DNA from 3 places in the Cupriavidus sp. LA-1 genome. Region 1 is predicted to be linked to each of the others. Evidence: predicted binding sites of a transcription regulator. Region 1 holds the regulator's gene; each other region holds the start of a gene.
What was found. Region 1 encodes FliA, which starts transcription of late flagellar genes. Its sites were predicted from a motif close to CTAAAGTTTNNNNNNNNNNNGCCGNTA; they were not measured.

Region 2: the regulator FliA is predicted to act here: its motif matches at 2,022-2,048, upstream of ACZ5MJ_RS27030 (FliC/FljB family flagellin).
Region 3: the regulator FliA is predicted to act here: its motif matches at 2,860-2,886, upstream of ACZ5MJ_RS29455 (YjfB family protein).

Annotation. Positions count from the first base shown of each region.
Region 1 is NZ_AP031388.1:1,216,460-1,221,498, forward strand. It holds gene flgA (flagellar basal body P-ring formation chaperone FlgA) at 1-124, shown strand, start outside; gene flgM (flagellar biosynthesis anti-sigma factor FlgM) at 288-596, shown strand; gene ACZ5MJ_RS24765 (flagellar protein FlgN) at 602-1,063, shown strand; gene ACZ5MJ_RS24770 (flagellar protein FlhE) at 1,132-1,569, opposite strand; gene ACZ5MJ_RS24775 (RNA polymerase sigma factor FliA) at 1,569-2,285, opposite strand; gene ACZ5MJ_RS24780 (MinD/ParA family ATP-binding protein) at 2,384-3,172, opposite strand; gene flhF (flagellar biosynthesis protein FlhF) at 3,184-5,039, opposite strand, start outside.
Region 2 is NZ_AP031388.1:1,725,321-1,730,359, reverse strand. It holds gene ACZ5MJ_RS27040 (oxygenase MpaB family protein) at 1-738, shown strand, start outside; gene ACZ5MJ_RS27035 (RNA chaperone Hfq) at 1,594-1,920, shown strand; gene ACZ5MJ_RS27030 (FliC/FljB family flagellin) at 2,146-3,384, shown strand; gene ACZ5MJ_RS27025 (flagellar protein FlaG) at 3,499-3,867, shown strand; gene fliD (flagellar filament capping protein FliD) at 3,915-5,039, shown strand, end outside.
Region 3 is NZ_AP031388.1:2,275,257-2,280,295, forward strand. It holds gene ACZ5MJ_RS29445 (ABC transporter permease) at 1-66, shown strand, start outside; gene ACZ5MJ_RS29450 (porin) at 1,133-2,254, opposite strand; gene ACZ5MJ_RS29455 (YjfB family protein) at 2,589-2,771, opposite strand; gene ACZ5MJ_RS29460 (mechanosensitive ion channel protein MscS) at 2,995-3,372, opposite strand; gene ACZ5MJ_RS29465 (DUF3772 domain-containing protein) at 3,660-5,039, opposite strand, start outside.

The DNA.
Region 1 (5,039 bases):
GATCACCAGCGAAGGCAAGGTGCTGGCCGACGCCGCCACCGGCAATACCGTGCAGGTGCGCCTGCGCAGCGGCCAGGTGGTCAACGGACTGGTGCGCAGCGGCGACACCGTCGTGCTGCAATAGTCCTGCGCCAAGTGCTGTAATCGTGGCCAACAAGACTGGAAATCCGGGGCAACCGGCATGCGAAAATGCCGCCAACGCCGCCGCGTGGCGAATCCGGGCCAGGGGCCCTAAAGAATTCGCCGGCGCGTCCGTAATGCCATAGGAAACCAGCAAGGAACGCCCCGTGAAGATCAACCACTCCACCTCGTCCCGGCCCGCCGACGCCCCCGGGGGCGATGCCGCGGCACGGCCCCAGGCCGCGCCGGCCAGCGCCGCGGCGCCGTCCGCCGGCCTGAGCGTCAGCCCGCTGGCCGCCCAGGTGCGCGACATCAGCGCCCGCCTGTCCCAGCCCACTGACGACGATATCGATACCGCCAAGGTCGAAGAGATCCGCCAGGCCATCGCCGAAGGCAAGATCAGGATCGACCCGGGCAAGATTGCCGACGGCCTGATCGCCACCCTGCGCGAGCTTGGCCAGGCCGACCCCAAATAGCCATCATGAGCCAGAGCCTGATCCAGTCCCTGCAGCGCGAAACCGAAGGCATCCAGGCCTTCGGCCAACTCCTCGCCGAAGAGCGCGACGCCCTCAAGCGGGGCGACTTCCAGTCCCTGAGCGGACTGCTGACGCGCAAGGTTGAACTGGGCCAGGCCCTGTCCCGCCAACTCAAGGCCCGCGAAGCCCAGATGGGCGCGCTCGGCCTGCGCGCCGGCCCCGAGGGCCAGCTGCTTGGCCGCCAGGTCGACCCGGCCGTGGCGGACGCCTGGCGCCAGCTGATCTTCGCGGCCCGCACCGCACGCGACGGCAACGCCCTGAATGGCGCCGTCGTCAACGCCCACCTCGATTTCACCCGCGAAGCTATCCAGGCGCTGCGCCAGCATAGCGGCGGCGATGCCGGGTTGTATGGGAAGGATGGGAAGGCGGCGGCCGGGGTGGGTGGGGTGAGCCTGGCGGCGGGTTGAAGCTCTCTGCTGATGTTCCGTTTTTTCGTCACTTATTCAGAAGTGACGAAAAAACGGAACATTCATTCCTACCTGAACCCCACCACCACCTCATTGCTGCGCCCCTGCAGCACCGGCACCAGGCTACCCTGCCCCGGCACCCGGAACGCGAACACAAAGCCCTTGGTGGCGTCATCCCCAACGAACGCGTCGGTCTTGCCTTCGGCCTCGGGCAGCAGCACGCAGCGCTGGGCATTGCAGAGATAAGCTTGCAGCTCCACCGGTGGGGTCCTGACGAAGCTGTAGCGCCAGCGCACCGAGGTAATCACCCCTTCCGACTGCGGCAGGACGCCGGTGGGCAGGATCGGCGGCGACACCGCGCGCTGGCCGCGGCCGTAGAGGGCTGGACCGTTGACCGAGCCGGTCCACGCATGGCGTGTGCCGGCGTCGAACGCCGCCCAGGCGCAGGCCGATACGGCAAGCAACATCCAGCAGGCGCCCCGTGCGGCGCGGTCCGCCCCGCGCATCACAACAAGCCGCGCAACTGGTTGCGCAGCCGGGTAATCGCCTGGCCGCGGATCTGGCACACGCGCGACTCGGTCACTTCGAGCACCGCGCCGATCTCGCGCAGGTTCAGCTCCTGGTCGTAGCACAGCGACAGCACCAGCTTCTCGCGCTCGGGCAGCCGCTCGATGGCGCGGACCAGCGCCTGGCGCATGCCGCTTTCCATCAGCACGGTCAGCGGGTTACCGTCATCGCTGCCGCCGAGGTGGCGGTCCAGGAAGTCCTCTTCGCCGGAGCGCTCGAAATCCTCGTAGTGCAGCAGCTGGCAGCCATAGACCTCGTTGAGCAGCAGCTGGTATTCGTCCAGCGGCATCTCCATGGCCTCGGCCACCTCGGAATCGATCGGCGTGCGCCCTAGCTTCTGCTCCAGGTTGCGCTGCGTGCGTTCGATGCGGCGGGTGAACTGGCGCAGGCTGCGCGACTGCCAGTCGTTGGCACGCACCTCGTCGAGCATGGCGCCACGGATGCGCTGGCTGGCGTAGGTCTCGAAGCGCGCGCCATGGGTATCTTCATAGCGTTTGGCGGCGTCGAGCAGGCCGATCATGCCGGCCTGGATCAGGTCGTCGATCTGTACGCTGGCGGGCAGCCTGGCGGCCAGTTGCAGCGCGATGCGGCGCACCAGTTGCGCGTGCGCCTTGACCACGTCGGCCTGTTCGAGCTTTCCCTGGATCGTGTACATGGTGCAATTCTCGTGAATGCTGGATTGCTGGTCCGGCACGCCTTGCGGCGGCCGGCTGGCTCAGGGTGCAGTTCGGTAAGTTGGCATGGCTGGCAGGCTCAGGCCATCGCGGGGGTTGCGGCAGGCGCAGCGGCGTCTGCACGCAGCGGCCAGGCGCCGATGCCGCCGGCGGTACGGCGCAGTGCCGTGGTGGCCGGCGCCGCCGGAAACGCCTCGACCACGCAGCGGCCCAGCTGCACGCCGCGCGCCACCAGCGGGTCGGACGGCAGCCAGCCCGCGCACAGCACCTCGACGCCGAGATACTGGCTGGCGGTACGCGCCAGGTTGCGCAGGATGGCCTGCACCGTGGCCTCGCTTGCCGCCATGTTGACGATCAGGTGGAACTGGCGCCAGGCATACAGGTGGTGCAGGCGCTTGATGCAGGCGTAGGCATCCGTGATCGACGCCAGCTCCGGCCGCATCACCACCAGCACGTTGTGCGCACCGCCCGCGAGCGGCGACAGCACGCCGTCGGCATCGATGGCGGCATCCACCACCACGCTGCGAAAGCCACCTGCGGCCGGCAAGGTGTTTCCCGGCACGGGCCGGCCTGCCGGCAGCACCGACAGCACGCCGCCCGGGCCAGTGCCGGCAGCAGCTTCCAGCGACAGGCGGCCTGCGTTGACATCGGCCAGCGTGCCGGCCGGCCTGGCGCCGGACAGCCGCGTGGCGCGCGCCGCGGCGGCGTCTTCATCGACCAGCAGCACGCGCTCGCCCTGCATGGCCAGCGCGTGCGACAAACCCAGGGCCACGGTAGTGGCGCCGGCACCGCATTCGCTGGCGACCACCGCGATACGGCGTGTCGTGCGCGGCGCCAGCATCCGGCGCAGGCTCTCGGCCTGGTCCATGGCGAGGCCGCTCACGGCAGCACCTCCATCGCTGCAGCCGGCACGGCAGCGCCGCGGCCCGGATAGTTTTCCAGCACGTCGAGCAGCGCCAGCACGCGGCCCATGCCCTCGTTGAGCACCGGGCCCGGCACCGGCACGCCCTCGCGCACCGTGCGGCCGGCCAGGCGCGCGAGGAAGGCGGGCGCGGCCGCGGTCGGCGCGTGTTCCAGGCGCAGCACCGACAATCCGAGCTGCAGCGCGGCCACGGCGGCGCCGGCGGCGTGGCCGCTTTCGGCGTCCTGGGCGAAGTGGTCGATGGCGTGGCGCAACGTGCGCAGGCGCGCATCGGCCGCGTCGGTCCACAAGGCCCAGCGCGCCACCTGCGCGGCATCCTGCGCCAGCGCCGGATCGCACAGCAGGTAGCGGGTATCGAGCAGTTCACCGGTGGCGCGGTCGGCCAGGCGGGCCACCACCAGGCAGGCGTCGATGCCGCCTTCGGGCGTGCCCTTGCCGCGCACCGGGCTGTCCGGCACGCGCACGTCGACACTGGCCAGCCAGCGCACGGCGTCACGCTCGCGCACGGTGTCCTCGCCGACGGCGTGGAAGGTCAGCGTATCGGCCAGTGCATCGAGCTTCCAGGCGGCGCCGGCGCCGACCACGCGCGCGGTCTTGCGCGCGCCGGCTACCCAGCGCTCGCCGGCCTGCTGCCAGCGCGCCAGCGTGGCGGCGGCGGGCACGGCGTCAAGCAGGTTGACCACCTTGCGCGCGGCGCTCATGGCGGCGCGCAGGTTGGCGGCATCGGACTCGGCTTCGCCCAGCGGCTGGCCGGCACCGTGCCCCCGGCCGGTCGGCGTCACGGTAGCGGCCAGCGGCATGCCGTTGCGGTCGGCGAGCCACAGCGTATGCTGCATCGGCTGCGGCGCGCGGCGGCCGGGCACGGCCACCTGCAGCGTGGCGGCGGCGGCCAGCACGTACTGCTCGCACTGGCCGGTCACGTCGCGGCAGACCGCTTCACGCACCTGCTGCGACATGGCGCGCAGGGCCGGGGCGCCGGCGCTGCGCTGTTGCCACAGCGAGCGGGCCAGATCGAAACCCAGGCCCGCGCCATTCAATTCGGCCACGCACTGGCTCAGCGCGTCGGCGCTGTCGGTCAGCGAGCGCAGCACCTCGTCGGCGCCGCCTCGCGTGGGCGCCTCGTCATCTGCGCCGGCGGTGCGCCGGCGCGCGGCGTCGGCATCGGCAAACACCGAACCGCGGCGCGGCGTCAGGAAGGCGCGCTCGACCAGCGTGGTGCCGTTGGCCAGCTCAAGATGCTCGGGCACGCGCTGGCCGGTGGAGGCGTAGAACACCGGCAGGCGGTGGCGGATCACCACGTCCAGCACCGAGCCCAGGTGGGTGGCTTCATCCAGCTTGCTGATGATGCAGCCGTCGATGCCGCCGCCGTCAGGCGCGGCGTCATGGCGGTAGGCGTGCACCACTTCATTGAGGGTATCGCCGTGGCTGGCGCCGTTGAGCAGCAGCACGCGCTGCACCGGCGCGGGCACGCCGGCGAGCATGGCGATCTGTTCCGACAGGCTGCGGTCGCGCTGGCTCATGCCAACGGTGTCGATGATCACCAGGTGCTTGTCCTTCATCGCCGCCAGCGCGAAGCGCAGGTCGGCGGCGTCCTTCACCGCATGCACCGGCACACCCAGGATGTCGCCGTAGATGCGCAGCTGCTCATGGGCGCCGATACGGAAGCTGTCGGTGGTCAGCAGCGCCAGCTTGTCAGCGCCGTGGCGCAGCACGAAGCGCGCCGCCAGCTTGGCCGTGGTGGTGGTCTTGCCCACGCCGGTGGGGCCCACCAGCGCCAGCACACCGCCTTGCGCAAAGAGGCTGTCCTCGTCGC
Region 2 (5,039 bases), 510 kb from region 1:
GCGATGCTGGCAGGCGGCGTCAGCGCGCTGCTGCTGCAGGCGCTGCATCCGCTGGCACTGGCCGGGGTGTGGGACCACTCGAGCTTTCGCACCGATATGCAAGGCCGCCTGGGGCGTACCGCGCAGTTCATCGCCGGCACCACCTACGGCAGCCGTGCCGACGCGATGGCGCTGATCGACCGCGTGCGGCGCATCCATGCCGGCGTGGTCGGCACCGCGCCAGACGGGCGGCACTACGCGGCTTCGGATCCCGCGCTGCTGACCTGGGTGCACGTTGCCGAGGTTTCGAGCTTCCTGGGAGGCTACCTGCGCTATGTCGGGCCGCTGGAGGGCGCCGAGCAGGATCGCTACTACGAAGAAGTCGCGCGCATCGCGCAGATGCTGGGCGCGACCGACGTTCCGCGCTCGCGCGCCGAAGTGACCGCCTACCTTGAGGCCATGCGGCCCGCGCTGCTGGCCAGCGAACGCACCCGCGAAGTGGTGCGGCTGGTGAGGAAGATGCCGGTGGCCAACCCGCTGCTGCAGCCCGCGGTGCGCATCATGGCGGATGCGGGCATCGCGCTGCTGCCGCCATGGGCACGGCACCAGCTCGACCTGGACGGACCATCGATCCGGCGCCCGGCAGCGCTGGCCGGCATGCGTGTGCTGGCTCCGGCACTGCGCTGGGTGCTGGGCGCCGGCCTCGCCGCGCGCGCCCGGCGGCGTGTGGCCCGCGGCGCCTCCGCCCCGGCCGGCTGAGGCTCGCCACTGTCACCTGCGCGCTTGCGGCAGGCCGTGCGGCGGCCCGAAGCGGCTATCGGCGGGAAGCGGACACTTCTTGAGGAGAAATGGGAATTAGAGGCAAAAACCCCCGCATTTCGGAGGATTGCGTGTCCCGGAAGTGGCGTTAAATCTGCCTGGGCATTCCGAACGGCCGGTCGGGTTTCTCGACCGCACCGGCCACAGCGCCACAGAGCGCGATTCAAACGACGCGGGCAAAAAAAAAGCCCACGCGCGGGGTGCTCGTAGGCTTTCCAGGACTGCTCGAGCCCGAAGGCTCTTGTCATGAATATAAACGCGCTTACATGAGATGTAAATCTCGCTTCTATCAGGGGATTCCCCTATGACATTATGAGCTCGTTTGCGCACTTTTGGTGTTTCTGCCCCTGACATCACTTTCAGGGCATTTTTCGCATGGGCTGGCATTTCCCCGCCAGCCCAGTCCCCACCGCGCCTGGCGGGCCGCTCCAAGTGCACTGCACGTGAGCATGCGGACGGACCCTTACAATATCACGGCAGTGAGAGCAACAACTTTAGTAGACGAAAGCCTCTAGATCTTGGGCGGCGCGCCATTCGTCAATGCTTGTAGAACTTTGTTACTCTCAGCCCTGAAGTATTCCCCTCCTCTTCTGGCAGCGCCAACCGCCGGCACCTGCGCGAAATCCCGGGGCCCGTGCGCGGGGCCTGGCGACACCGCGGCCCTGGCGGCCAGCTCCGACGCCGTTACCGAGAGCGGATGTTTCTCTTGCCGCCCTGGCCGTGCCGCACCTCAAGCTGCCGGCCAACGGACTGTTATCAGCCGCCAGAACCCTTGCGGGCTCTTCCGGAGTCGTTGTGAAGAAGAAGGAAATCCCGCCCAGGCCACGCAACCGGAAACAACTGCAGCCTCAGGAATATGCCGCATACTGCACCAGCCAGACCCCGGTGATCGTGCACTTGTCCAACGGCGCCCGGCTGCAGGGGCTGGTGCTGGCGTCGGACGAATACGTGCTGCTGCTCGGGCGGCAGCCGGACGACAGCCGGCCCACGGTGGTCTACAAGCGGGCCATCTGCCTGGTCACGCCGGCCGATGCGCCAGAAGCGGTGGTGGTGGCGCCGGATCCGGCCACCGCGCCGGACTTTGTGCCTATCTATATGCCGCGCACCCGCAAGCGCCGCTAGCCCAACGCCCGCTCCGCACGCCCTTCCGCACCGCCGCCCCTGGCCGCGCGGCGCTTCCGCCCGCCCTGCCGGCGCCCCGCGAAACTATCGCGGAGATCACTCTAAATCTTTCCGGAGCCTGGTCGATAACCTTTGCAACGGAGGCACTACAGCACTGCAACGCAGTCGGCCAACGTTACGGCATCCGCCGGACTGTGTAAATCACTGCATATAGGAGTCGCAACCATGGCGTCCATCATCAATACCAACTCGTTGTCTCTGATGACTCAGAACAACCTGAACGCTTCGCAATCGTCGCTGAACACCGCGATCCAGCGCCTGTCGTCGGGCCTGCGCATCAACAGCGCCAAGGACGATGCCGCTGGCCTGGCCATTGCCAACCGTTTCACCTCGAACATCAACGGCCTGACGCAAGCCCAGCGTAACGCCAACGACGGTATCTCGCTGGCTCAGACGACTGAAGGCGCGCTGACCGAAGTCACCAACAACCTGCAACGTATCCGTACGCTGTCGGTGCAGGCCGCCAACGGTTCGAACTCCGCCTCCGACCTGAAGTCGATCCAGGACGAAATCGGCCAGCGCATGTCGGAAATCGACCGCCTGTCGCAACAAACCGACTTCAACGGCGTGAAGGTGCTGTCGTCGACCGCCAAGGCAGTGAACGTCCAGGTTGGCGCCAACGACGGCCAGACCATCTCGGTCAACCTGCAGGAAATCAGCACCAAGACCCTGGGTCTGCAAAGCTTCAACGTGAACGGCCCGCAAGCTACCGCGACGGCTTCGTTCAGTGGCACTGCAACGATGACCGGTGTGGCCGCCGCCGGCACCAACGACTTCAAGAATGCCTACGGCTCGACGACCAACGTCTCGACCAGCACGGTTACGGAAAAGACCGCAGGCACGCTCGCCACCACGCTGGGTGTTGCAGCCGGCAGCATCTCGATCGGCGCCAACGCCGTGGTCGACAAGAACGGCAACTGGTTCGCTGAAGTCCAGATCACCCCGGCATCGGCCGCCGAAGCCCAGGCCCTGAAGAACCAGGGCATGTCGGGCGCCACCAGCGGCTCCACGATGTACACCTACGTGGCCCTGGACCCGGCTTCTGCCGACACGTCGAGCACCCCTGGCACCGCCAAGCTCAGCCTCGACACCAGCAAGCTGACCGCCTCCAACCTGACGGCAGGCGCTTCGGCCAACCCGATGGCCACGCTGGACGCCGCGCTGCAAAAGGTGGACAGCCTGAAGAGCTCGCTGGGTTCGATCCAGAACCGCCTGGATTCGAGCATCGCCAACCTGGGCACGACGATCACCAACCTGTCGTCGTCGCGTTCGCGCATCCAGGATGCTGACTACGCAACGGAAGTGTCGAACATGACCCGCGCCAACATCCTGCAACAAGCTGGCACCTCGGTCCTGGCCCAGGCCAACCAGACCACGCAAGGCGTGCTGTCGCTGCTGCGTTAATTGACTGACGCGTAGCACCGGTGCCGGGCCTCGTGCCCGGCGCTGTTGTGGAATGTTTCCCCAGGGCCGCGGCCCTGGGAAAGCATTTCAAGAAACCACTGAGTCGAGACGATCATGGCTACTGCCGCTACCACTTCGTCCGCGCTGCCTCCCGCGCTGGCGACCCAGCTGACCGAGTGGCCGGACCGCCGCGTGAACAGTATGCCTGGTGAACGAGCCGCCGGCACGCCCGGCGCCCCTGCCAGGGACGGCAAGCAGCCATCGCCATCGCTCGACGCAGCGCTCGAGCGCCTGACCGACGCGCTGCGCACCGCCTCGGTCAGTGTCCAGTTTGAAATCGACAGCACCAGCCACCGCGTCATCACCAAGGTAATGGACAAGACCAGCGGCGAGGTGATCCGGCAGATCCCGACTGAAGAGCTGGTGCGTATCTCCGATGCGATGACGCAATTGCAGGGCCTGTTCGTGAACCAGACCGCCTGAGCCGCCCATCGGACCTGGATTTGAAGTAGCACTCTGGAGTAGAAGACATGGCAACAATCTCTAACCTCGGCGTTGGTTCGGGGCTTGACCTGGGCTCGCTGCTCGACCAGCTCACCACCGCCGAGCAGGCACCGCTGACTGTGCTCAAGCAGCAGCAGTCCAGCTACCAGACCAAGCTGTCGGCCTATGGCCAGCTGCAGAGCATGCTCGCCGCATTCCAGGGAACGGCCAACCAGTTGTCCAAGCCCAGCTTCTTCAACGCAGCGACCGCTACCTCCAGCAACACCACCGTCATGACTGCCACGGGCAGCAACACCGCGGCTGCCGGCAGCTATGCGGTCAACGTCACCGCCCTGGCCCAGGCCCAGTCGCTGGTGAGCGCAGGCCAGGTCAAGCAGGATGCGGCGATCGGCACCGGCACGATCCATATCGATTTCGGCGCGATCAGCGGCGGCACGCTCGACTCCAACGCCGCCAGCCCCACCTATGGCAAGTACAGCGGCGCAGGCTTCACAGCCAATGCAGGCTCGACCGGCTTCGACATCACGATCGACAGCAGCAACAATACGCTGCAAGGCGTGCGCGACGCCATCAACAAGGCCAATGCCGGCGTCACTGCCAGCATCATCAACGATGGCTCCGGCGCGCCCTATCGCCTGGTCCTGAACTCGAACAATACCGGCGCGACCAACAGCATGCGCATCTCGGTCACTTCGAGCGACGGCACCAGCGCGCTTTCCAATCTGGTTGCCAACGATCCGGCAGGCACCCAAAACATGCAACAGACTGTCGCGGCCCAGAATGCGGCGCTGACCGTCAATAACATCGCGATCCAGAGCCCCAGCAACCAGGTCAGCGGCGCCGTGCAGGGCGTGACGCTCTCGCTGGCACAGACCGGCACCAGCAACATCACGGTCCAGCGCGACACCGCATCGATCCAGAACGGCGTGCAGGCCTTTGTCACGGCTTTCAACAACCTGCAGAACGCGGCCACCAGCCTGTCTGCCTATGATCCCGGCACGCAAACAGCTTCGCCCCTCACGGGAGACGGCGTGTTGCGCGTGATCCAGAGCCAGATCCGTGGCGTGCTCAACACGCCTCAGCCGGGCAGCGGGTCCAGCGCCATCACTGCGCTGACGCAGGTGGGCGTGACGTTCCAGCTCGACGGCACG
Region 3 (5,039 bases), 1.1 Mb from region 1:
GCGGACTACCTTCTGACCCGGTTGGAAAACCGGCTGCTCAAGTGGAAGCCGAGTAGCCTGGGGTGATGCCTGCTTGGGCCTGGTGGTAGCGGGGCTATCGCCGGTCATGAATTCTCCTTCATCTCCTTCGTCTCCTTTGTCCCACGTCTGTCTGGTTGCAGCGTGGGGTTTTTCTTTGGTTCCGGCGGTGAATGAAATGGTCTTTCTGCTTGTTGGCTTGGGTATGTCGGTCGGGTTTGATGTTGTCGTAGGTTTTACGGCCTGGTTCCGCCCTGCTGGGCGGGTCACTTTTTGTCCGAGCGACAAAAAGTAACCAAAAAACGCGTCGCCTCAGGCGGCTGGCCACCAATTCCGCGGTGTGGGTGGTTCGAGCGGCGGTGATTTCCGGTCGATGGGGTTGGTGGTTCGACCCTGCTACGCTCCCGGGATGTGCCTTGCGTCCAGGGACTATTGGACGAACCCGACTTTAGGCCGTTGGCAGCCTTCTAACGAGGTTATCGGTAGGACGCCTACGGCTGCGCTGCGCGCACTCAGTATCGCAGGTCGGGTGCTCGGGCACGGAGTGCGTCGCTGCGCTCGCACGGCGTTGTCGCGGATGATGCCGTGCCAAAGGAAAAAATCAGGACGTGGCCACTGGTTCTGCCACGTTAGGACGCGCGCGTAGCGCAGCCGAAGGCGTCCGACCGACGCGGTATTTAGCAGGTTGCCAATAGCCTAAAGTCGGGTTCGTCCAATAGCCCGTGGAAGCAGGCACAGACAGGGTGCGTAGCAGGGTCGAACCACCAACCCCACCGAACGGAAATCACCGCCGCCCGAACCACCCGCACCGAGGAATTGGTGGCCAGCCGCCAGAGGCGACGCGTTTTTGGTTACTTTTGTCGCTCGGACAAAAGTGACCCGCCCAGCAGGGCGGAACCAGGCGGTCCAACCTACGACAACATCGACCCCGACCGACATACCCAAAGCAAGCCAACGAGCAAGAGACCAGCCAACCACCCCTGCCAAGAGCCCAGACCAGCCGCACGGCAACAAGCGACCCCAAATCCAGCGAAGAACAAAAAACCCGGCTTGTGGCCGGGAACAAGGAAAGACCGGAGCATGAGGCGGCGCGCAGCGCCGCCATCCCACCAGATCAGAAGCGCGTGCGCATGCCCACTGCAAACTCGCTCTGGTGCGAGAAGCCGTTGGCCTGGGACGCATGGTAGCCCTTCTGCAGGAACATGTAGTCCGCTGCCAGATAGACTTCGGTGCGCTTGGAGAAGTGGTAGAAGATCGATCCGTAGATGGTGTTCTTGCGGCCGCTGTCGGTGGTGGTGGATGCCGCCGTGTTGGAAAAGGCGTTCAGGGTGAAGCCGTCGGCATTGAGGGCGGCATTGCCTGCCTTCATCATCTGGTAGCCCAGTTCATAGTCAAACGCGCCAGCCGGTGCCACCTTGAACGAGACCGTGTAGGCGTCGTCGCGGCGCATGCCCAGTGCACCCTGGTCGGCGGTGTAGTGGAAGTAGCCGGCATTGGCGCGCACGATGCCCCAGATGTAGTTGCCGCCGACCGAATAGGAGCGGTGCCAGAGGTCGCCGAGCTTGGCCTGGGTGTAGAAGCCGGACACGTGGAAATTGGTGCCGTTGTAGCCGAGCGTCACGCTTTCCGTGGTGCCCCGCGACGGATTGCCCGGCACTTCGCCGAACTGGTAGCCGGCGCCGGCGGTCAGGCCGTTGCTGAAGATCTTCTTCCACACCACGCCGTTGTTCATGCGCGTGCCGGTTGCGCTGCCCGCGTAGAAGACCAGCTGCTTGAAGTTGTTGTTGTTGGTATAGCCGCCTTCTTCGGTGCTGATCGCGGCTGAGCCATACGGGTCGGCGTAGATGCCGGAGGCGATCGGGTCGCGCGCCAGCGCATCCTGGCGGCCGAAGGTCAGCTTGCCGAAGGTCTCGTTCTGCACGCCGACCCAGGCATCACGGTTGAACAGCACGCCCGGGGTGTCCATGGCGCCGTCAAAGCTTGTGAATTCACTTTCGAGCTTGAAGATGGCCTTGGTGCCGCCACCCAGGTCTTCGGAGCCGGTCAGGCCCCAGCGGTTGCCGCTGAACCATGCGGGCTGGTGGAAGCCGGTCAGGCGGTGGCCCTGGGCGTCGGCGTTGCTGATGGTGCTCAGCGTGGTGTCGATCAGGCCATACAGCGTGACCGACTGGGCGTGGGCCTGGCCAGTGCAGATGGCGCCGGCAGCAAGCGCGAGCGCGGTGAATTTGGTCTTCAATTGACTCTCCTCAGGGGCATGAACTCGTTCTGGTTGGCTCTCTGTTGCCGGCTGGTCCTGGACGGAATCGCACGGGGCCGGACAGACCAGCGAATCGTAGGCCTGTGAAGCCTTCATCCAGCTTTCCTGCTGTGGCGGTTCTGACTCAGGGGAAATACCGAGAAGGGCGAGACAATGGGCCCTGGGGAGGGTGTCCGGAGACGGCTACGGCAGATGAATCGGGAGCGCCCAGGCGAGATGTGCAAGCACTTGGGGCGGAAATCCGCGGGTGTCCGCGCGGCATGCCAGGCCGAGGCTCCTCGCCGCCGCCGGCGGGAGGAGCAACCCCGGGGTATCAGACCTTGATGTCGATGTTCTGGCCGAGATGGGGCGGATTGCTGGCGGCGCTGGCCTGCGGCATCGCCTGCAGCAGGGAAGCAACGCCCTGCGCCTGCATGTCCAGCGACTTGCGCAACATCAGCAGGGACACCGGGTCGGTCCCCGGGTTGCCTGCCGCGCCGATACTAGAAATTTCCATTGAGGGTGTTCCTGGTCAAGGTTGAGAAGAGGACATGGCAGGAAGGCCGCGACGAAAACCGCCTGCGCAGACCTTCCTGCATCATCCATGTCGGCGGGAATCAGGAAACCTTGAGCCGCTGCCGGCAAGGGCCCGGCTGATGTTCCGGGCGCTTCAAAACAAAGGCCCCATGCATGCATGGGGCCTTTGTCATTGGCGGAGCGCGTTCTGCAGCGCGCCCGCTTCAATTGCCGTAATAGGGCTGCTGCGGGTAGTAGCCCGCGGGCTGCGGGCCGCAAGGCACGTAGGCGCGGTCGTAGTCGCGATAGCAATAGCCCGGAGGCGCCGCGGGCGGGGCGTATGAGACGGGTGCCGGCGCGTACGCGACAGGTGCCGGGGCATACTGGACGGGCGCCGGGGCGTATGCGACCGGTGCCGCCACGACCGGCGCCGAGGCCAGGGCCGCGCCGACGGCCAGTCCGACCAGGGCGCCGACAGCCAGTATCGCTCCGGCATTCGGGCCGCCGCGGTGGTAGTCGCGGTCATGCGCCGACGCCGGGCCGGCAGCCGCCAGCGCCGCGCACAGGGCAACCGCTGAGACGATTCGGGTGGTGGGGCGCATATCGGACTCCTTCAGATGCCGCTTGTGTACATCCACTATGGACGCAAACTGCCCCTTCAGGTGTTTCGCGGCGGCCACCGACTTGTTAGGGTTGTAACGGCTGCTTTAAGCCGGCGGCGTCGCCAGGCCGGGTGGCCAGTGTGCCGAGTCCGCGCAGGCTGTCGGCCAGTTCGGCTTTCAGCGCGCTCGGGCAAGTGGTTGCGGCAGTAGAAGCGGTGGCCCTGTACGTGGGTGGTGGAAGACGCCGGGGCGGGGCTGGCGGCGGAATAACGCGCCGCCGCCAGGCTTTAGCCGGCCGCCAGCGCGCGCTCCGGCTCCTGGCCGAATGGCGGCAAGTTCTCCAGCCGCAGCGATTGCGGCACCGACAGCGAGATGCCCGCGCCGCGCAGCCGCTTGAGGATCTCGAACAGCAGGTCGCTGCGCGTGGCGGCGGCGATGCGCGGGCTGCCGACATAGCCGGTCACCGACAGCGTGATGCCGTTGGGTGCGAGCTGGCTGAACATGACCGAGGGCGCGGGCACGTCGAGGATGCTCTCGTTCTCGCGGTAGACGTCCAGCAGCAGGTCGCGCAGCTGTTCGGGGTCGGTGTTCAGCGGGAAGGTAAGCTGCAGCGACGCCACCCCCTGGGTGCTGTTGCTCATGGTCACGTTGCGCAGGTTTTGCGAAATCAGCTGCGAGTTGGGCACGATCACGGTGGAACGGTCGCCCAGCTGGATCTCGGTGGCGCGCACGTTGATGCGGCGGATATCGCCCTCCACGCCGGCGATGCTGACCATGTCGCCCACCTTGACCGGACGCTCGGTCAGCAGGATCAGCCCGGACACGAAGTTCTTCACGATCTCCTGCAGGCCGAAGCCGATGCCCACCGACAGCGCGCTGACGATCCACGCCAGGTTGTCCCAGCGCACGCCCAGCAGCGACAGCGTCAGCAGCACCAGCAGCACGTAGCCGACATTGCTGAACAGCGTGATCAGCGAGGCGCGCAGGCCCGGCTCCACGCACAACTTGGGCAGCAGTTCCCCGTCCAGCCAGCGCCGCACCCTGCGCAGCAGCCAGATGCCCACGCCCAGCGCGACCAGCGCATTCAGGATGCGCTCGGGCATGATGTTCAGGCTGCGCAGCCTTTCGCCGCCCAGCACGGTCCCCAGGCTGTTGACCAGGTCCGCCGGGGTGGTGCCGAAGCCGCCGGTCAGCAGTGCCAGCACTGCCAGCAGCAACAGCAGGCTGGCGCCGATGCCCGACAGGATGGTGGCGGCCTGCTCCAGGCGCGAATCGTCGACGCCGAACAGCTGCTTGATCACTTGCCCGCTGGCGTGCTGGGTCGAGAGCACGCTTTCGAAGACGTCGCGCGTGACCTGGGTCAGCAGGTACAGGCTGCACAGCACGATGTCGAACCAGACCAGCTCGTAGGTCAGGAAGCGCGCAAAGCTGATATAGCCCGCCAGCAGCGCCGCCAGCGACACGATCACGATCAGGCTCACGCCGGCGTGGATCATGCCGGCCAGCGTGGCGCGCGCCTCCGGCCGTTCGCCCGCGGCGGCCAGCACGTTGCGCACGCGGTTGGCGTGCAGCAGCGCGGCGCCGATGGTCAGCACCACCACCAGCGAGACCAGCCCGCGCCCCAGCAGCGTGACCTGCACGCTGGTATCGGCAATGCGGTTGAGCTG